2 regions of the Peribacillus sp. P4_C12 genome follow, and region 2 is predicted to be linked to the other one. Evidence: predicted binding sites of a transcription regulator. Region 2 holds the regulator's gene; the other holds the start of a gene.
The links. The regulator Rex, encoded in region 2, represses fermentation and respiration genes when NADH is low (regulators of the CRP and FNR family bind a similar motif). The targets are predictions, from matches to a motif close to TTGTGAAATATTTCACAA.

Region 1 (12,620 bases), on a different contig from region 2:
GAAGACTAGATTAATGCGTAATCAGTCTAAAATGTACGCAGTATAGTAGAAATTAAGGAAATTATAGAAACCACTAAATTATTTTAACGGCTTGTTGAATTCTTTTTTATATAAAAAGATGATTATTATTCTCTTTGATTCACTATTGGCTGGTACTAAAGCTACAGATAAAGAATACGTTTCAAAACCCGGAAGAAGCATTAAAGGCATTACCATTACCTTTTCCCTCTCCTCCAAATGAATCTAAGGGTAAGCCAATCGATAATCCGAGCAAACTGTAAAAGACCCAATAAAGGGGCCGCTATCTCGTCCTAGAAATAATGAGCAATGATTGGGGTAAAAACTCAACATTTATTATTTAAATTATAATGAAAAAAGATGTTTTTTGTTTGAAGATTCCTCGAATTTTCAAGGAATTCTTGTGTATAACGAATCTAGCTCCTATCTTCTTACCCATATTTTCTCCCATTCCCTGTAAATAAAACATTCTGAAATGGTTATACTAAACTTAATTGGTTCATCTTCATCCTTCATAACAAAACAAATTTCTATGATGAAGTGATTAAAATGGTATATAAATTTCCACTTACAATAATTAAATACAAAAAAACTGGGCGTCATCAAGACGCCCAGTTTTGTAGGAATGGATTATTGATATCCCCAAATCATTGTTAGCATTGTACCGAAAATTGTAACCAATGCAACAAACAATCCGTAATAAACGTTTGTGTAAATCGATGCTTTATCCTCAGACTCTCCTGCATGCATGAACATAACCAATTGAAGTGCTGCTTGCATGAAGGCTGTAACAAGTAGGATGATCATTGCCATTTTAAGTGAGAGATCAAACACTATAACTGATAGTGCAACCAAAGTCAGGATTAGTGAAAAGGCAAATCCCATAACTTGGCCCCGTGGGAATAATTGTTTCATATTACATCATTCCTTTCAGGTAGACGAAACTGAAGATGAAAATCCAGACAACGTCTAAGAAATGCCAGTAAAGAGAAAAGATGAAAGCTTTGTTTGCTGTTTCTGGAATCAGACCGCGTTTTTTAACCTGCAGAATGATGAATGTTCCCCAGAATAAACCAAGTGTAACGTGAGCTCCATGCGTACCTAGTAACGTAAACAAACTAGATAAGAAAGCACTTGTTTGAATGGTTGCTCCTTCATGTACATACTCCACGAATTCATAGATTTCGACTCCCAAAAAGCCTAAACCAAGAATAAGGGTGATAACGAAGAAACTAAGCATCGCTTTCTTACTACCAAGTCTCATTGCATTGATTCCAAGACCAATGGTAAAACTACTAGTTAAAAGAAAAATTGTTTGAAGCATTAGGGTTGGTACTTTAAAAAGGTGTTCCCCTGTTGGACCATTTCCAGTACCGTTAACTAATACAAAATAAGTGGCGAACAGTGTAGCGAAAAGAGCTATTTCTGCCCCCAGGAAAATCCAAAATCCAAAAATCTTTAAGCGATTTTCTTCCGTGCTATATTCTAGTGGCAGCGAGTTATCTATTTTCATTACTTAGCACCTCGCAATTTATTTTCAGTTTCTTCAATCTCTTCAACGGAGATATAACGTCCGTGATCTTTTTCGAATGAACGGTGAGCCATACAAGCAAAGATACCAAGTGTTGCAATGATTGCAATGATCCACATGCTGAATACCATTGCAAAGCCCCAAACGAAGAAGATACAGCTCATGATAAACGGCACACCACTGTTATTTGGCATATGAATCTTTTCTACTTTACCACCAAATAATTTAAAGCCTTTTTTCTTAGAATCCCAGAATGCTTCTGTAGAATCAACTGTAGGCACAATTGCAAAGTTATATTCTGGTATTGGTGTATGTGTAGCCCACTCTAGAGAACGTGCATCCCATGGATCGTTTGAAATATTTCTTGATGCATAACGAGTACTCCAATAGATGTTGTACACAATAAGCGCGAAACCTATTGCTAAGCCAATTGCTCCAACGAAAGAGAGCATATTCAATGGACCATAGCCCGTTGATTCAGAGTACGTATACATACGACGTGCTTGCCCATCTAAACCAGTGATGAACATCGGGAAGAATGTTACATTAAAGCTGATTGTAATGAACCAGAACGACCATTTCCCAATCTTTTCGCTCAACATGAAACCAAACATTTTTGGCCACCAGTACGTGAAACCAGCAAGTACGGCAAATACAGTACCAGGGATTAAAACGTAGTGGAAGTGAGCTACTAAGAACATTGTATTATGGTATTGGTAGTCAGCACTTGCCATGGCAAGCATAACCCCGGTTACCCCACCGAGCGTGAAAATCGGAATGAAAGCTAAAGAGTATAACATTGGGACGGTAAAAACGATTTTACCTTTCCAAAGTGTGAACAACCAGTTGAAAATCTTAACACCGGTCGGAACAGCGATTGCCATTGTGGTAATCGAGAAGATACCGTTAACCATTGCACCGTGACCCATTGTGTAAAAATGGTGAGCCCATACAACGAAAGATAGAGTAGAAATAGCTACCATCGAGATAACCATCGAATTATACCCGTACAGGTTACGACGTGCAAAAGTCGAAATGATTTCACTGTAAATACCGAATGCCGGAAGAATAACTATATAAACTTCAGGATGTCCCCAAACCCAGAACAAGTTCGCCCAAAGCATATCGCTACCGCCATTGGCCATCGTAAAGAATTGAGTTCCGAATAGACGATCCATTGTCATCAACGCAAGTGCCACTGTCAATACAGGGAAAGCGAAAACGATAATGAAGTTTGTGATCAAGATAGACCATGTGAACATTGGCATTTTCATTAAGTTCATACCAGGTGCTCTCATTTTCAAGATTGTTACGATAAAGTTGATACCAGTCAGTAATGTACCGATACCAGCTATTTGAATTGCAATCGCGTAATAGTTCGAACCTACTGATTCACTGAAATCGTTACTTGCCAGTGGGAAGTAAGATGTCCAACCTGCATCAGGAGATCCACCAACTACGAAAGAGATGTTAAATAGCATTGCACCCATAAAGAATAACCAGAAGCTTACTGCGTTTAGACGTGGGAATGCTACGTCACGTGCTCCAACTTGTAATGGTGTAACAATGTTCATTAACCCAATGATAAATGGCATAGCCATAAACAGGATCATGACAACCCCGTGTGTTGTAAAGATTTCATTATAATGCTGTCCATCCAACAAACCGTTATCAGGCACAGCAGTTTGAGCACGCATCATGATAGCATCGGCTCCACCACGGAAAAGCATAAGTAGTGCAGACAAGATGTACATGATACCAATACGTTTATGGTCAACCGTTGTTAACCACTCACGCCATAAGTAACCCCATTTTTTAAAATAGGTAATTCCGACAACAACCGCAAGCATGGTTAAGCCAATAGCAACCATGGATGCATAAATCGCTGGACTTGGATGAGGTACGGCAAATCGATCAAAGTAATCCATACTTTTGTGACTCCTTTCAGGAAAATATTCCTTGTGTAAACCTAGTTGTTTTATCGAGTGAGATTAATTCTTAATGATTCATGTTGCTGTGTTCTGAATGTTCCTCGTGTGAATCTTTGGTGGATTCATCGGATTTCTCAGAATCAGTTTTTTCAGTATCAGATGATCCGTGCATACTATGACCAGCATGTTCCCCTTCAGGAGCTGGAGAAAACTCTAAGTGAGTTCCAGTGTAAGTGGATTGTCCCACATGACCAGGTTCTAATAATTTATTGAATTTTTCCTCAGTAATCGGTTCAGCAGTAGCTTTAATTTCATCTACCCACTTATCATATTCTTTTGTAGGCATTGCCTTAACGTTGAACGTTTGCTGAGCAAAACCTGAACCACTGAAGTTTGAATTTCGACCCATATAATCTCCTGGAACATCAGCTGCTAAGTGCAACGTGTTTACCATGTCCGACATCGCGTATTTTTGTCCTCCAAGTTGCGGAATCCAGAAACTAGCAATTGGTCCGTATGAATAAAGTTTAAATTCAATTGGTCGGTTAGTCGGTATAAACAGATAGTTAACTGTTTCAATATCTTCTTCCGGATAACTAAAATGCCACTTCCAGTTAGAAGATGAAGCGTAAATAACTAATGGTTCTTGCTCTTGGTATCCTTTAGGTGTTGCCTCAACTTCATTTGTTGTTTTAACAGTAACAACTGATAGGAAAGCGACGATTAAAATTGGGATCGCAACCCAAATTATTTCAAGAACCTTACTTCCTTCAATATGAGGTGGTTCATAATCATCACGCTGTTTGGATGCACGATATTTCATTATCATGAAGATATACAGTACAATAACGACAAGAACGACAAAGGCCATTGTCCATATCGAAATCATAATAACATCTGCTTGTGTTGCAGCTACTGGCCCTTTAGGGTCCAAGACCATTAATGGGTTATCGCAACCGGTTAGCACAGTGGCAATAGTAAAAAGTATAGTTAATAAAGCCCATTTTATTTTCATAGTACTACCCCTTTCTTACATAATAAAATTCCTATTGGTAATTATTCGGACAAAGTGTTACCATGTTCACAAACCCCGACATACCAATATTAATCCCAAGTGTATAAAAAGACAATACAAAGTGACATCTGTCACATAAAGTTCATGAAAGAGCAGTAAGAAGATGGTAACTGAACTGAAATGTTCGAAAATCTTTATGAAATGAAATATAATAATTGTTTAATATCTTACTTACGGAGAATTCACTTATTAGTGAAGGATTTGCAAGTATTCCCGGTTCTTTTTCCATTTAATGTTACTTTAATATAATGAATTTTCACATTATATTCTCCCTCGTACATTACCTCAAGACTGGATTTAAATTACTGAATATTCAAGTTTTATTACCTCTCCTGTTAAGAAGATAGCTATCGATGGAATCGTTAATGGATGTTGATGGTATCCAGGATTAAAAACGAATTTTTCTCACTCGACCATGGACTCGGTAACGGCATTGTATATGATGTTGTTTTCCCTGCTTCATTACCCTTGTCGTACAACACTTGCCATTATATATAAGGAAACAAAGAGTGTGAAATGAACATTTTGATCCTTTATGATGCCTACTTGAATGCCTTTCTAGGACATTTGCTGTGGCACATTTAGCCATTCTAATAGGCTTGGTTAAAATAGGGGAAAGGAAAATGGGGGAAAGTCGTATACATTATATTAGGACTAATCACAGGCACACTTGTACTACTTTGCTCTATAACAGGGTTAATCTTATTTAAGAACAATAATAAAATATTGGTAATCAGGTTCCTTCTTCTCGCAATACTTATTGCCCTGTCAGTATTACTTTTCCTAAACTGCTGTTTAGTCCTGTCCTCCTATTTTTGCGGGAGTAGGCTATTTGTGTTTTGTAAATATGAATGGGGCATGAAAAAGGGATATCCTTTCACACCTCAAAATTTATAAAGTGACCAGGGGGCAGGCCGTTTCCCCACATGTTACTTCAAGCGCATTAGTCCATTCACTTTTCTGGAATTCCTCCACCTGAATAAAGGAAACTCACTACTTAAATATCCAATTTTGACAACTGCATCCCTTTTGTTTCTTTTATTATATGCACATAGAAAAACCACGAAAAATGGACCTTTTTAAAGTGTCCATTTTTCGTGGTATAGTTCAGAGTTCAGAATGTAGAGTTAGAACTTTTCATTCAGGAATGTAGTGAGTTTGATGTGGATGGCCAAGCCATGTTGTATGTACACATATTCTAAATCAACTGGATTTGGATCATTGAATATGCTTTCATTGTTGGAGCATTTGTTAACTAGTTGGTTACGCTTTAATCGTGTACAACCTACTGCCATGCCCAAGAAATATTTCAAGCGATCCTTTGAATACACGTTCTCTAGAGTGGGCTACTCTCTGTTCCCAGTTCCAGAATACAACTTCACTATCATACCGACAGCTGATTCTTCACTAGCATTCCGGATGTAGCTTCATCTACCTGAAAGGAAATTTGAGTATGAAACAGTTATTTCCACGTGGACATGTTATGGGGTTCATATTCTCCATGGTTCTTACATCCGTTGCTCTTGGTGTTGATGTATATGACCTTTCTTTGAGAACAGGAATGATAGTCCTTATAGTAGCTTCATTCCTGCAAGCAGGTGAACAACTAGATTAGTTCATGCATGCTTGTGAATCTGATGATAAGAAAGCCATCTACGAAAACGGTATTACGCTCTATTCATTGCTTTAGTTACTGAACTCGGTACTTCTTTTTGTTTTAACTTTTGAATTTATTTTTATGATTTTAGTTGTTTCCGGTACAACTGTTTTACCCTTATGTGTGTTCATCACCATTTCTTCTGTCAGGACAAAAAATATACCAACTAGGAAAATGGCAGCTGCGCTTAATGTAATGGCCATTCCAACAGCAGTTAATATATAATCCTTATTGTAATCGCTTACAAATAAACTTAAAGCAAAAATAATAATTCCGATTACACAACCTGTGCCTGATACCCACTTCACTGCATCTAACATCTTCTGATTAGCTTCCATTATTTCATCCCCTTTCTTTCTATTTTATTACATTTCACAAATTTGTCAAACTTTTTATAATTTTCAATATATTCACAATGAAAACCTTGACAAATTAAAGTTATTACAACTCACTTTTAGGTATTCAAGACTATATGGAAAATAAACCAAATAGTTAAAATACACTACCTATTTTTCCGATAATATCCATTTTTTATACTATTATTTATTTTTTATTATTTACCCAAATATTTTATCGACTCATTAGCTATAAAAATGACTCCTGCCAATTGCTCAGGAGTCATTTCTCTTTTTTTATGAATTTTGTAACGTAATCGTTAAGGTTTTCTCTTCATTACCTCGATACACTTTGACCTTTACTTTATCGCCGATTTTCTTATCTGTGTATAAGTATTTCCTTAATTCAGCAGAGGTACTAATTTTCGTTCCATCAATCTCCACAATGATATCCTGTTGCTTAAGTCCTCCATTCGCATCCGCCGATCCAGTTTCTATACCCGTTACCATTACACCTGACTTTGCAGCTTCAGGGACATTTTGAAGGTAATACTGTGGCAGTTCTTCTGTGTTCGCCAAGCTGACCCCTAAATATGGCCGCGTGATTTTTCCATTTTCAATCAGTTCCGTTACAATCGGTATTACGTCATTACTTGGTATAGCGAAACCTAAGCCTTCCACACCGCTTTCAGAAATTTTCAAACTGTTTATGCCTATTACTTCACCAGCAGTATTGATTAATGCACCTCCACTGTTACCAGGATTAATTGCCGCATCTGTTTGAAGGACATCAAGTTCCCACTCTCCGTCAGATGTATCGACTGATATGGAACGCCCAGTTGCACTTACAATTCCTTGCGTAACCGAACGTGAGAAATCAAGTCCGAGAGGGTTACCAATGGCCAAAACTTCTTCACCTGGACGCATTCTATCTGAATCTCCAAAATTAATTCCCTCTGGTGCTACCGAGGCATTAATCGTCAAAACCGCTAGGTCTGTTAAAGCATCTGCACCAACAACTGTTGCAGTTGCCTTTTGTCCATCATACAATGAAATTTCTACTTCCTTAGCACCTTCAATAACATGATTATTCGTGATGATATAGGCCTTACCATTATCTTTTTTATAAATAACTCCTGACCCCGTGCCGCTCTCAACAGTTTCGCTCTCCGTGCTTTGCTGCTGGAATGGGTTCTGATTTTGCATCTCTTGTAAATTTACGACACCTACAATCGATTTTGAAGCTGATTCAACCATATCTGCTCTTTCATTTGAATCTGTGCTTGTCGATAACTTTTCTGTATTTATACTCTTATTCTTTTCCACGCTCTCGGTTTGTTCTGCCCCTGCAGTTTGTGATGATTCGGTCACTGTATTTTTCTCTGCATCTATAAAATCTCCGCCAAATACAAATACAGAAGATGTAACTATAGAAGCAACAGTTCCAGAAACAAGACTAGTTAACCAAAGCGACTTGCCCTTTTTCGGTTCAGCTTTCACCCGAACTTGCTCATCCCCATTATAATTCTCCATCCTTTATCCCTCCTATGAAAGTCCTTTACTTGGCTCCATCATAAACAGTAATTATTAAAAAATTCTTAAGAAATAAAGAATACGGCAAACTTTTTACAAAAAAGATAAAATGAATGTAGATTTGACCGAAAAAAGAACAATATTGACTGGTTAATAGCTCTGAGATTTCTTACCTCCCATTACGAAAAAAAAAGATGCCTCAAATAACAAGGCACCTTTTTCATCCATTCTATTTCTTACATAAGCTCATAGACTTCTTTTGTCTTCTTATTCACGCCATACCAACCCCAAGTAGCCTTATGCCCACTTCCCTTACTGTCATTGACCATTTCAAACACTTGGAATATGTAATCTCCCTTTTCATCTTCACGATCATATTGAATTTGAAGCTGAGGATAGTTTTCCATGTCAGCGTAGTCTTTCACAAGATTTTCCGCCTGAGCTTTCGTCAATGTCTTATCTGAATCCTTGTTACTCTCGTGATTTCCTTTATCAGCTAGCTTCGATGTGGCGGGGGCCTCCACTGGCTTATCCTCTTCTTCTGACTCGATAACTGGGTCTTCAGACTCATCCCTCGATTGCTCTGCGTCAGTGTCTTCAACTGGCTCTGCACTGGCTTCTCCAGCTTCTGAGGACATTCCAATTGCCTTTTGTACCATGAGTTTACTTTTCTCATAATTTGCCTTATATGCAGCAGCTTCTTCAAAAAACACTTGAGACGCCTCAAAATCTTGTTCCTCGTATTTCTTCATTCCATCTGCCAAAAGGACGCAAAGTTCCATTAACTCTTTCATCTCCCCTGTTTGGTCTTCTTTATACGCTAATTCAAATGCCTCATGGGCCTCTAAATAATTTGCCTCTTCCACCTGACTTTTTCCTAGCTCCATGTTGGAATCGTAATTCCTGGTGGTACAGCCTGAAACAATTAATGCCATCATTAAAATAAATATGAGTAATCTCTTCAAAAAGTCACTCCTCACTTTTACTGAATACACATACACTTCCATATTATTCTATAAATCTATCTTACCCGATTTCACAAGAAATATCTGACATCTTTATCTCTATCGATTTATTATGGAGAATGTTCACTTTTATGATTATATTTTTACAAATAGTGGTACATCATAGATAAACGCTTGAAAGGGTGAAGAAAAAATGTTGTAGGAAAAACAGACCTATCATGTGGATTTGGTCAGCGGCGATGTACTAGGAAAAAAACTTGAGGAAAATCCAAGCTTTACTATATACGCTACAGATGAAGAACTAGCAGAATTAAAGCAATGCCTAGAGGAACATCGAACAGATGACTTGGAGTCATATGCCCGTTCTCATGTACCATATCTTCTCTATCATCATGACCGGGCAAATGATAAATACGATGAAGCTACGAAAAAGCTGTACGCCATCATTTATAAATTAGGCGATGAAACAGCCCGAAACCATATTGAAGAAATCAGCATATTGGCAGATAACAAATTCAAAGGCAACGAGGAAATCCAAAACTTTAAATAGGAGAATGCTTAAACAGAACCTGAAATAACAAGTTTCTATTTTTTAAAAGAACGAGAATGAAAAAAGCATCTTCGAAAGAAAGTGATTTAACACATGAGGTACATCAGACGATCAGAGTGTTTGGAGTTTTTTAGGAAGAAAATTATGATGGGATTAGTTTTGGAAATGCATAATCCTAAATAAAAATATACCAGAACTGTTTCATTTAATAGGTAACGATTCTGGTATATTTAACGTTTTGCGGATTACTTTACAATGAAAAATAAGGTGTCATTCACACATAAGTCTAGTGTTTTTGCTTATAATAGGTAACCGCTAGCGCAAGGGCAAGTACGGTTCCTTTAACGATGTCCATCGCGTAGTATGGGACAGACATCATAATCAGTCCGTTTTGAAGGATTCCAATCAGGACTGCACCGATGAAGGTTCCGAAGGCATTCGGTTTCCCTGCTCCTAGAACGGATGAACCAATAAATGCTGCTGCAACAGCATCCATTAAGTAAGGAGACCCGGAATTGATTTCGGATGTCATGACGCGGGAAGCAAGAACAATTCCCCCGATTGCGGCAAAGAGAGCCGAAAGGAGATAGGCCAGTACTTTGTATTTATTTACCGAAATTCCAGAAAGTCTGGCAGCTTCCTTATTTCCCCCAATAATGTACATATAACGACCGTGCTTGGTATAAGTTAAAAAGATATGGGTAGCTATCACAATGACTGCCATGATCAGAATAATCCAAGGGACCTGTCCAATCTTAGCGAAAAATGGGCTGATCAGTCCTTCAGCGAACGTTCCATCAGGCATGACCATATTTTGTGAAACCGTTGCTCCTTTTGTATAGGTAAGGGCAATCCCTTGGATGATGAACATGGTCGCTAATGTCATCAGCATGTCAGGAATTCTCAATTTTACAATCATGAATGAATTTAATGCTCCTACTACAAGCGACGCACCGATTGCAGCTAATATCGCAATCAGGGTATCCTGCGAAAACCAAACAAACATCGAAATGACGATCGCATTAGCCAATGATGCTACAGAACCAACGGATAGGTCAAAACCATCCACAGTTAAGGATATCGTAATTCCAATCGCAATGATGGTCACGATTGAAATAGAACGCAGAATGTTAATTAGATTATTAGCTTGAATGAAAGATGGATTTGAAAAGGCAAATATCCCAACCAAAATAATAATCGTCAAGATTGTGCCGTATTTATAGAAAAAGTCGAATAAGTCTACTTTTTTCTTCGCTTTTGTTGTCTGTGTGAGAACAGGAATCGGTGTGCTCATCCTATTTGCCTCCTGTTGAGTAGAATAGTAATTCTTCTTCATTGGTTTTGCTTGTCTCTAATTCGATGACTGTCTTTCCACCATATAACACATAAGTTCGATTAGTAATACCCATGATTTCAGACAACTCAGATGATGCATATATAATTGCCTTTCCATTTCTGGCAAGTTGGGCAATCAATTCAAATATGTCCTTCTTTGCCCCTACATCGACGCCTTTTGTAGGTTCATCAAATATGTATACATTTGCATCAGCAATCAGCCACTTTCCGATAGCGACCTTTTGTTGATTACCACCTGACAAGTTTTCAACCTTAGCTTCCTCTGAAGGGGTTTTAATACCAAGACTCGTAATAAGTTCCTTCGCTTTTTTCTTTTCCGCCTTACGATCTACAAAGCTGAATATCTTGCTGAATTTCCCGATACTTGCTGCAGTCAAGTTCGTTGCAACTGATTCCTGAACAAGAATGCCTTCTTTCCTGCGTTCTTCCGGTACAAGTGCCAGACCACTTTTTACTGCATGATGCGGTGTTTTCAATGAAAGCTTTCTACCATTCATCACGACTTCCCCTGTTGTGATAGCAGTATGACCGAATAGGGTTTTACATAGCTCTGTTTTCCCTGCTCCAACCAATCCTGCCAAACCAACAATCTCTCCTGCTTTTAGATGAAGGCTAACATTTTTAACTTTTTCGGCATCTGACAGTCCCTTCACTTCCAGAACAACTTCACCAATCGCAGCATTTACAACAGGGAACTGTTCATCCATTGTTTTCCCAAGCATTCCCTCGACCACTTCGTTTTGAGTAATATCCGCTACTTCTCGGCATGCAACACTTTTCCCATTCCTCATAATCGTAATTTCTTCACAAATTTCAAAAATCTCTGGAAGACGATGGGAAATAAATATGATGCCAACGCCTCTTTGCTTTAATTCATTTACAATTCGAAATAGTTCTGTCGTCTCCGTATAACTTAACGGAGCAGTTGGTTCGTCGAGGATCAGGAATTTGCATTCAGTCGAGACTGCTCTTGCAATCAGAACCATCTGTTTTTCAGCCAAGGTAAGATCTCTTACCAGCTTTTTCGAAGAGACACCAATTTTCATCTCTGCCAGGATATAAGTGGCTTTTCTATGCAACTCTTTCCAATGGACCATTTGTTTTTTGCCCATGTTTTGCACCGTATCATTCAACATTACATTTTCCCCAACAGTTAAATAAGGAATGAGTGCCGTATCTACTTCCTGATAAACAATTTGAATACCTTGTTCCTGTGCAGCCTTCGGTGAACGGATATCCTGCTTCTTTCCATCCAGAAAAATTTCACCTGTATAATGGGCATGAGCGCCCGATAAGACCTTCATTAGCGTAGATTTCCCTGCTCCGTTTGCGCCGACCACTGCATGGGCTGTCCCTGATTGTACTGAAAAATCAACTTCACTAAGCGCCTTTACTCCCGGAAATTCAATCGATATCTTTTTCATTTCTAGTTGTGTGCTCATGCCCATTCCCCCTATTAAACAGACACTCTCTTCACTAGAAAGAGAGTGTCTACTGACTCTGTTTTTTACTTTTTATAATGATCTTTCAATACTTTCATCCATTCTTCTTCAAATTCCGTTGATACTCCCCATCCTTCGACAATACCGGACAAGTTGGCCATGTTGACCGCTTCTTTTGAAGCTTGAATCTGCTCTTGTGAAATAAGTGAAGCTTCTAAGTCATATGT
Region 2 (8,850 bases):
TAATAGATGATAAAGGTGATTGATATATGCAACAATTTGAATGGATTTCTCAGAATGAGGAAGAAACAGCGCATTTTGCACAGGAATTAGCACAAAAGCTTTCAAGTGGTGATGTACTTGCTTTAGAAGGGGACTTGGGAGCAGGGAAAACGGCGTTCACAAAAGGTCTTGCTAAAGGTTTAGGTGTATCGAGAACTGTGAATAGCCCAACTTTTACGATAATAAAGGAATACGTTGGGAGATTACCCTTATACCATATGGATGTATATCGGGTAAGTGAATCAGAAGAAGATTTAGGTTTCGATGAATATTTTGATGGTGAAGGTGTGACCGTTGTGGAATGGGCTCATTTAATTAAAGACCAGCTTCCAAATGAAATCTTAACTATTTATATTTATCGTCTTAGTGATACAAGCCGCCGTCTTGTCTTAGAAGCCAAAGGCGAAAGGTATGTTACGTTATGTAAGGAGATTATTTGATGAAGGTTTTAGCTATAGATACATCGAACTTTACGTTAGGGATTGCTCTAATAAATGATACTCAAGTAATTGGCGAGTATACTACGAATTTAAAGAAAAATCATTCGGTTCGAGTGATGCCAGCAATTGAGACACTATTAAGGGATTGTGATACTAGTCCTAAGGAATTGACTAAAATTGTGGTCGCTCAAGGCCCTGGATCTTATACAGGGGTTAGGATTGGTGTGACAATTGCGAAAACATTGGCGTGGACGTTGAAAATTCCATTATCGGCTGTTTCTAGTCTAGAAGTTTTAGCTGCTAATGGACGTTATTTTAACGGGTTAGTTTCGCCCTTGTTTGATGCAAGAAGAGGCCAGATTTATACTGGATTATATGAAATAGAAAATAATGTGTTAAATACAGTCATGGAAGATTGCAATATTCTATCCTCTGAATGGGCAATTCGATTAAAGGAATTAAAGCGTCCTGTTTTATTTGTTGGTCAGGATGTAGAAATTCATCGGGAAGCGATTACGAAAGTGTTAGGGAATTTAGCAGTATTTTCTCCCGTACAGTTATTTAACTCCCGACCAAGCGAACTTGCATTTATTGGCCTAAACAAGACTGAAGTGGACATACACCAGTTTGTACCGAACTATATTCGTATGGCTGAAGCGGAAGCTAAGTGGCTCGAACAGCAGGGGAAATAAAATAATAGGAAAGCGACCGATTATTATGAGTAAAACATTGACGTTTCGAAAGATGAAAACGGAAGATATTGACCAAGTGTTAAACGTAGAAAAACAATCCTTTACTTTGCCTTGGAGCCGGGAAGCTTTTTTTAATGAATTAAATCATAATCAATATGCTGTTTACATGGTTATTGAAGATGAAGGGAAAATTGCTGGTTATTGCGGCGCGTGGATTGTCATTGATGAATCGCATATTACCAATATCGCTATTTTACCTGAATATCGAGGGCAAAAGCTGGGTGAAGCTCTGCTTAGAAAGATGATTGAAATCTCAATTAGCATGGGCGTTGTAAGGATGACGCTTGAAGTTCGTGTTAGTAATGCAGTGGCCATTTCACTTTATGAAAAACTAGGTTTTCAAAAGGGTGGAATTCGTAAAAATTATTATACAGATAATCAAGAAGATGCTTATGTTATGTGGGTGAATTTTTCATGAAAAAAGATCAACTTATATTAGGAATTGAAACCAGCTGTGACGAAACTGCTGCAGCTGTCATAAAAAATGGTACAGAGATATTGAGCAATGTCGTGGCTTCACAAATAGAAAGCCATAAGCGGTTTGGTGGTGTTGTACCTGAAATAGCGTCCCGACACCATGTAGAGCAAATTACAATCGTGCTTGAAGAGGCTTTGCTTCAGGCTGGTGTGACGTACGAAGATTTGGACGCTATTGCTGTTACAGAAGGTCCTGGGCTAGTAGGGGCATTGTTAATAGGTGTTAATGCTGCTAAAGCAGTGGCATTCGCTCATGGAATCCCACTTGTTGGAACGCACCATATCGCGGGCCATATATATGCAAATAGACTTGTTCAAGAAATTCAGTACCCAGCCCTCTCATTAGTCGTTTCAGGAGGCCATACGGAATTGGTGCTTTTAGAGGAGCCCGGTTCCTTTAAAGTAATAGGGGAGACGCGGGACGATGCAGCAGGAGAGGCATATGATAAAGTAGCTCGAACTTTAGGACTTCCTTATCCAGGCGGTCCTCATATCGATAGGCTTGCACAAGAGGGTTCACCATCTTTGAAACTGCCTCGGGCATGGCTGGATGGCAGCTATGACTTTTCTTTCAGTGGGTTGAAATCAGCTGTAATTAACACTTTGCATAATGCAGAACAACGTGGAGAAAAAATTGATCCTAAAGATTTGGCCGCAAGTTTCCAAGCAAGCGTCATAGAGGTACTTGTGACAAAAGCTGTAAAAGCTGCTAAGGAATATGATGTGAAACAGGTGTTACTTGCAGGTGGTGTTGCCGCTAATAAAGGCCTACGGAAAGCACTAACTGAAGCCTTTATGGATTTACCAATGGATATTTCTATTCCCCCATTATACCTTTGTACGGATAATGCAGCTATGATTGGTGCAGCTGCAAGTGTCATGTTCGAAAAAGGGAAGCGCTCTGGGTTAGATTTGAACGGAAACCCCGGATTAGATTTAGAAGTTTTCTAACGATAAAAAAGGCAGGATACCAAACTTCGGTATCCTGTCTTTTTTATCATATTTTTAAAAAAATAGAATATTCTGTGGATAACGTTTTTTATTATTCAAACCCGCTGTGTATAACCAGTTGTTATGTGGATAAGTGCATAAGTTTCTGTGGATATTGTGGATAAATTGATTGAGTAGCTATTGAGTAACAACTTGTTTGTGTATAAAAATGTGGATAACTTTGAGTGGATCTTTTCAAAACATCATGTAAAGACCGAGTTAAATAACTCGGTCCGAATGTTTATTCTTCTAATTCAGCCCATTCTTCAAGATGCTGATCTAAAGTTTCCTGTGCTTTATCAAGCTTCGTCTGAACTTCCATTACCTTTTCATGGTCTTGGAAGACGTTTGGGTCACAAAGGAGCTCATTATACTCGCTTATTTCAGTTTCGAGTAGCTCCATGGCTGCTTCGATTTCCTCGATACGGCGCTTTCGCTGGCGTTCTGCTTTTTTTGCTTCTTTATCAATTTTGTAGTTTGTCTTTTCAACGATTAGTTCTACAGTGTTTGATTTATTTTGTTGTTCGAGTGCTTCGATTTCTGCTTGCTCTTGTTTCTTCTCTACATAGTAATCATAATCGCCGAGAAACTCTTCATTGCCGTCTTTGGATAGCTCAATGACCTTTGTTGCAATTCGATTAATAAAATAACGGTCATGTGAGACGAAAAGAATGGTTCCTGGATAATCTATCAAAGCGTTTTCAAGCACTAATTTGCTGTCGAGATCTAAATGGTTCGTTGGTTCATCAAGAATTAAAAAATTCCCTTTTTCCATCATCATTTTGGCTAAAGCAAGCCGTGCCTTTTCACCACCGCTTAGTGTCGAAACGGTTTTCAATACATCATCTCCACTAAAAAGGAAATTACCAAGTACTGTGCGGATATCTTTTTCCGGTTTAAGGGGATAATCATCCCATAGTTCATTTAGTACGCGTTTATTAGAAATCAAATTGGCCTGTTCTTGATCGTAGTAGCTGACCTCGACGTTCGTTCCAAAACGGAAATCGCCAGAAATTGCAGGCAGCTTGGATATAATCGTTTTCAATAACGTCGATTTACCAACGCCATTTGGACCGACAAGGGCAATACTTTCTCCTTTTGTCATCCGAGAGTTAATATTATTAGATACTGTTTCCCCTTCATAACCAATAGCTAAGCTTTGAAGATGAAGTACCTCGTTTCCGCTTTGCTTTTCAATTTGGAAGGAAAAATTAGCAGATTTTTCGTCACCTTGTGGCCTGTCCAATACGTCCATCTTTTCGAGCTGCTTACGCCTGCTTTGCGCTCTTTTCGTGGTCGAAGCTCTTGTGATATTACGTTGAACAAAGTCACGCAGCTTTTCGATTTCACCTTGTTGTTTTTCGAATTGCTTCATGTCCCGTTCATAATCTTCCGCTTTTCCTTCTAAATAAGAACTGTAATTACCATAGTACTTTTTCATATTATTTCTTGAAATTTCATACACCTGGTTTACCACTTTATCTAGAAAATAGCGGTCATGGGAAACAATAAGTACAGCACCTTGGTAACTTTGTAAATATTGTTCAAGCCAGGAGAGAGTTTCGATATCCAGATGGTTTGTTGGCTCATCGAGAATCAATATATCGGGCTTCTTTAAAAGCAGCTTTCCTAATGCAAGCCGTGTTTTTTGGCCTCCACTCAACGTGGAAATGAGAGTGGAATAGTCAAAGTCACCAAACTGAAGACCATGTAATACGGAACGGATATCTGCTTCATATTGATAGCCCCCCTTTTCTTTAAAGGCTACCTGTAAAGTGTCATATTCATTTAACACCTTTTGGTAAAGTATTTCGTTATCAAAAGTGTCAGGTTTGGCCATTTCGGCCTCAAGTCGGCGCAGTTCTTTCTCTTGCTCTATCAGGTCTTTGAATACAGTCAGCATCTCATTCCAAATGGAAAGTTCAGATTCTAAACCTGTATCCTGTGCCATATAGCCAATAGTGACGCCTTTGGGTTTGATGATCTCACCGCCATCATGGGAAAGTTGTCCGGCTATGATTTTTAGTAGAGTTGATTTTCCAGCGCCGTTTCGGCCAACTAGGGCAATTCGATCTTTATTTTGAACTTCGAGCTTCATATTTGATAAAATAAGTTCAGCCCCGTAATATTTGGATAGTTGATTGATTTGTAATAAAATCATAAATTTTCACCTCAATTGATTATTGTTAGTGTAACGTATTATAGTAATTATCGGCAACAGCTGAGGTTTAGGCAAAAACAAGCTGTTACATAATGTGGAATAATAGTGTATGATTTAGGAGGGGTTATTAATGGGGGACTTAACGCATTTTAATGAACAAGGCAGAGCTAAAATGGTTGATGTGAGTGCGAAGCCTGAAACCATTCGGACGGCAACAGCTCAATCGAGTATCTTATTGAACGATGAAATATATGAAAAAATTACGAACCAGAAAATGAAAAAAGGTGATGTTCTGTCAGTTGCACAGGTTGCAGGCATCATGGCAAGCAAAAATACATCCAATATAATCCCGATGTGTCACCCTATTTCTCTACAAGGGGTCAATATAGCCTTTGATTGGGTAAAAGAAGAACAAGGTTATAGGCTTAAAATAGAAACAGAAGCCAAGACAAAAGGGAGTACAGGTGTTGAAATGGAAGCGTTAACAGCTGCATCTGTGACCGCTTTAACTGTCTACGATATGTGTAAGGCTATTGATAAAGGAATGGTAATCGGGCCTACATTTTTAGTGGAGAAAACAGGTGGGGTGTCTAGTAGCGATTACAAAAGACAGTTGAATCAAACAGATAAAGAAGAATAAGTTTGAAAAGCATGTGTGAAGGCGGGGAAGAACGATGAACCATGACCCAAAGATACCGCAGGCAACGGCCAAAAGGTTGCCCTTATATTATCGATTTTTAAAGAACTTACATTCCTCAGGTAAGCAAAGAGTATCCTCGGCAGAGCTTAGCGAAGCTGTAAAAGTTGATTCGGCTACAATTCGCCGTGATTTTTCCTACTTTGGCGCGCTTGGAAAAAAGGGCTACGGCTATAATGTGAATTATTTACTATCCTTCTTCAGAAAAACACTAGATCAAGATGAATTGACAAAAGTCGCTTTAATTGGAGTAGGGAATTTAGGGACCGCTTTTTTAAATTACAATTTTTTGAAAAATAATAATACAAAAATTGAAATGGCATTTGAAGTTTCTGAAGATAAGGTTGGAAAGCGAATTGCTGATGTACCAATCTATCATATGGACCAAATAGATACCCTTTTGCAGGAAAATAATATTACAGCAGCTATTTTGACAGTACCTGCCCAAGTGGCTCAAACGATAACCGATCGTTTAGTTAAAGCTGATATTAAAGGAATATTGAATTTCACTCCTGCTCGGCTGACTGTACCGCCGTCTATAAGAGTTCACCATATTGACCTGGCCGTAGAGCTTCAGTCTCTCATCTACTTTTTAAAGCATTATCCTGTGGTAGAAGAAGTTGCATTAGAGGAATAAAAAAACGCTGCGTCTTCGCAGCGTTTTTTATTTTTTCTTCTTATTGTTTGCGGATTTAATTTTAAAGTGCAGCATGATCATACGTAACCCTGACCCAAAGTCAAGAGTTGCAATAAGTACGAGTATGTAGGCAAAGATTCCCCATCCTGATGAATTGACAGTTTGGATTGCGATAGCCGTAAAAAGGGCTCCTAAGGCTGTATAGATGATACCGATAAATAGTGGTGATTGACGACGTTTCATAATAAACCTCCGATAAAGGCCTGTGCAGTATCTAGCATTTTCTCAATATCTTCTCTATATAACACTTGAAGGATGATAACAAGGGTATTCATTGCAATATGTGCCACCATCGACACAAGGATACGACCTGTTTGCGCATAAAGAAATGCAAAGGTGAAGCCCATTGCTGTATATAAAAGAAGATGTTCGAGTTCACCATGCGCCAAGCCGAAAATAACTGAGCTGATTAAAGCTGAAATAAAGAAATTAAAGCGTTTATTAAGTGACCCGAAAATGATTTTCCGGAAAAGGATTTCTTCCAAAATAGGTCCAATTACTGAAGTCACGAAAATGACCATTGGGACTTCGTATATGAGTGAAATAAGATTCTGCGTATTTTCAGATTCAGACTTCACCCCGAACATTTGTTCAATGCTTCCAGCTAAGCTTTGAGCAATAAGAGCCAGAAATACACCTGCTATCGCCCACAATATAGACGTAGGGATTGAAGCTTGATTACGTGTGTCTATTCTTTCCCTCATATCTTTTCTCATCAAAATTAAAATCAGTGTTAGAGCTGCGAGAAAGCTGAATACAATCCAGTATGCTGCCGCTTTAACTTTGAGTTCATCAGCAGGCATTTCGCTTAAAGATCCAATCAGCATGAAAATAGGCATCCCAACAATACTGGATAATTGCATGGCTATGTAAGTGATGATGACGAACCAATATTCTTTTTTCAAAAATGAAAACTCCTTTTATTTAGTCCGCCATTTCTCTTATAACGGTCCTGACATGGGGACAATCTCTAAACGTATACTCCAAAATGGTATCAAATAATGAGACAGAACTCCACTTAAACGTACGCATAAGAGAACATTTCATCTCCTTTGTTAAAAGAAACATTATCTTAAAGTAGTATACCCGGAATTTATCAGAAATTAATAAAAAATTTTCGATAAGATACTTGCAAAAAAGGCTCGGTTTATTTAATATTATAAATGTGTTAGCACTCGATGATGAAGAGTGCTAATAATCATAAAGCAAATTATCAAGAGAATATGAGGAGGTTGTTTCACTTGTTAAAACCATTAGGTGATCGCGTTATTATTGAACTAGTTCAATCTGAAGAAAAAACGGCAAGCGGTATTGTTCTTCCTGATACTGCAAAAGAAAAGCCACAAGAAGGTAAGGTCGTAGCAGTTGGTACAGGCCGTGTTCTTGAAAATGGCGAACGTGTTGCTTTAGAGGTTGCCCAAGGCGATCTAATTATCTTCTCAAAATATGCTGGTACTGAAGTGAAATACGAAGATACTGAATACTTAATTTTACGTGAAAGCGACATTTTAGCTGTTATTGGCTAATTATACATCATACTTAACTGAACGAAAATTTTCTTAAAATTTTAGGGAGGTACTTATAAATGGCTAAAGAAATTAAATTTAGTGAAGAAGCACGCCGCTCAATGCTTCGTGGTGTGGACGCACTTGCAGATGCAGTTAAAGTAACGCTTGGACCAAAAGGTCGTAACGTGGTTCTTGAGAAAAAATTCGGTTCACCGCTTATCACAAATGACGGTGTAACAATCGCTAAAGAAATCGAATTAGAAGATGCATTCGAAAACATGGGTGCGAAATTGGTTGCTGAAGTAGCAAGCAAAACAAACGACGTAGCTGGTGACGGTACAACTACTGCAACGGTTCTAGCGCAAGCAATGATCCGTGAAGGTCTTAAAAACGTAACAGCTGGTGCTAACCCAATGGGTATCCGTAAAGGAATTGAAAAAGCGGTTAATACTGCAATTGCAGAATTAAAAGCCATTTCTCAACCTGTTGAAAACAAAGAATCGATTGCACAAGTTGCTGCTATCTCTTCAGCTGATGAAGAAGTAGGACAACTGATTGCTGAAGCTATGGAACGTGTTGGTAACGACGGCGTCATTACAATCGAAGAGTCTAAAGGTTTCACAACTGAATTGGACGTTGTAGAAGGTATGCAGTTCGACCGTGGATATGCTTCCCCTTACATGGTTACAGATTCAGATAAAATGGAAGCTGTTTTAGACAATCCATATATCTTAATCACGGATAAAAAAGTAACGAATATCCAAGAAATCCTTCCTGTACTTGAGCAAGTTGTTCAACAAGGAAAACCACTATTATTGATTGCTGAAGATGTAGAAGGCGAAGCGCTTGCAACTCTTGTTGTGAACAAACTTCGTGGAACATTCAATGCAGTTGCGGTTAAAGCTCCTGGATTCGGTGATCGTCGTAAAGCAATGCTTGAAGACATCGCAGCTCTTACAGGCGGCGAAGTAATCACTGAAGAAATCGGACTTGACCTTAAATCTGCAACAATCGAATCTTTAGGACGTGCGTCTAAAGTGGTTGTTACAAAAGAAAACACAACTATCGTTGAAGGATCTGGAGATACAG

Region 1: a site for Rex is predicted at 4,615-4,632, ahead of qoxA (cytochrome aa3 quinol oxidase subunit II). Genes of this name have one in related genera too.

What each region holds. Positions count from the first base shown of each region.
Region 1 covers NZ_JBFUIB010000035.1:11,282-23,901, reverse strand. Annotated here, with positions in the region: gene AC1DUW_RS08810 (hypothetical protein) at 79-216, opposite strand; gene qoxD (cytochrome aa3 quinol oxidase subunit IV) at 649-933, opposite strand; gene qoxC (cytochrome aa3 quinol oxidase subunit III) at 935-1,531, opposite strand; gene qoxB (cytochrome aa3 quinol oxidase subunit I) at 1,531-3,477, opposite strand; gene qoxA (cytochrome aa3 quinol oxidase subunit II) at 3,548-4,495, opposite strand; partial or broken gene AC1DUW_RS08785 (nucleoside recognition domain-containing protein) at 4,903-5,072, shown strand; gene AC1DUW_RS08780 (hypothetical protein) at 5,741-5,980, shown strand; gene AC1DUW_RS08775 (cytochrome C oxidase subunit IV family protein) at 6,009-6,170, shown strand; gene AC1DUW_RS08770 (hypothetical protein) at 6,242-6,550, opposite strand; gene AC1DUW_RS08765 (S1C family serine protease) at 6,845-8,080, opposite strand; gene AC1DUW_RS08760 (COG3014 family protein) at 8,317-9,045, opposite strand; gene AC1DUW_RS08755 (hydrolase) at 9,266-9,595, shown strand; gene AC1DUW_RS08750 (ABC transporter permease) at 9,882-10,889, opposite strand; gene AC1DUW_RS08745 (sugar ABC transporter ATP-binding protein) at 10,891-12,393, opposite strand; gene AC1DUW_RS08740 (sugar ABC transporter substrate-binding protein) at 12,459-12,620, opposite strand, start outside.
Region 2 covers NZ_JBFUIB010000002.1:30,709-39,558, reverse strand. Annotated here, with positions in the region: gene tsaE (tRNA (adenosine(37)-N6)-threonylcarbamoyltransferase complex ATPase subunit type 1 TsaE) at 27-479, shown strand; gene tsaB (tRNA (adenosine(37)-N6)-threonylcarbamoyltransferase complex dimerization subunit type 1 TsaB) at 479-1,171, shown strand; gene rimI (ribosomal protein S18-alanine N-acetyltransferase) at 1,197-1,649, shown strand; gene tsaD (tRNA (adenosine(37)-N6)-threonylcarbamoyltransferase complex transferase subunit TsaD) at 1,646-2,659, shown strand; gene AC1DUW_RS01230 (ABC-F family ATP-binding cassette domain-containing protein) at 2,940-4,859, opposite strand; gene moaC (cyclic pyranopterin monophosphate synthase MoaC) at 4,990-5,499, shown strand; gene AC1DUW_RS01220 (redox-sensing transcriptional repressor Rex) at 5,534-6,193, shown strand; gene AC1DUW_RS01215 (YdiK family protein) at 6,221-6,436, opposite strand; gene AC1DUW_RS01210 (CPBP family intramembrane glutamic endopeptidase) at 6,433-7,158, opposite strand; gene groES (co-chaperone GroES) at 7,495-7,779, shown strand; gene groL (chaperonin GroEL) at 7,839-8,850, shown strand, end outside.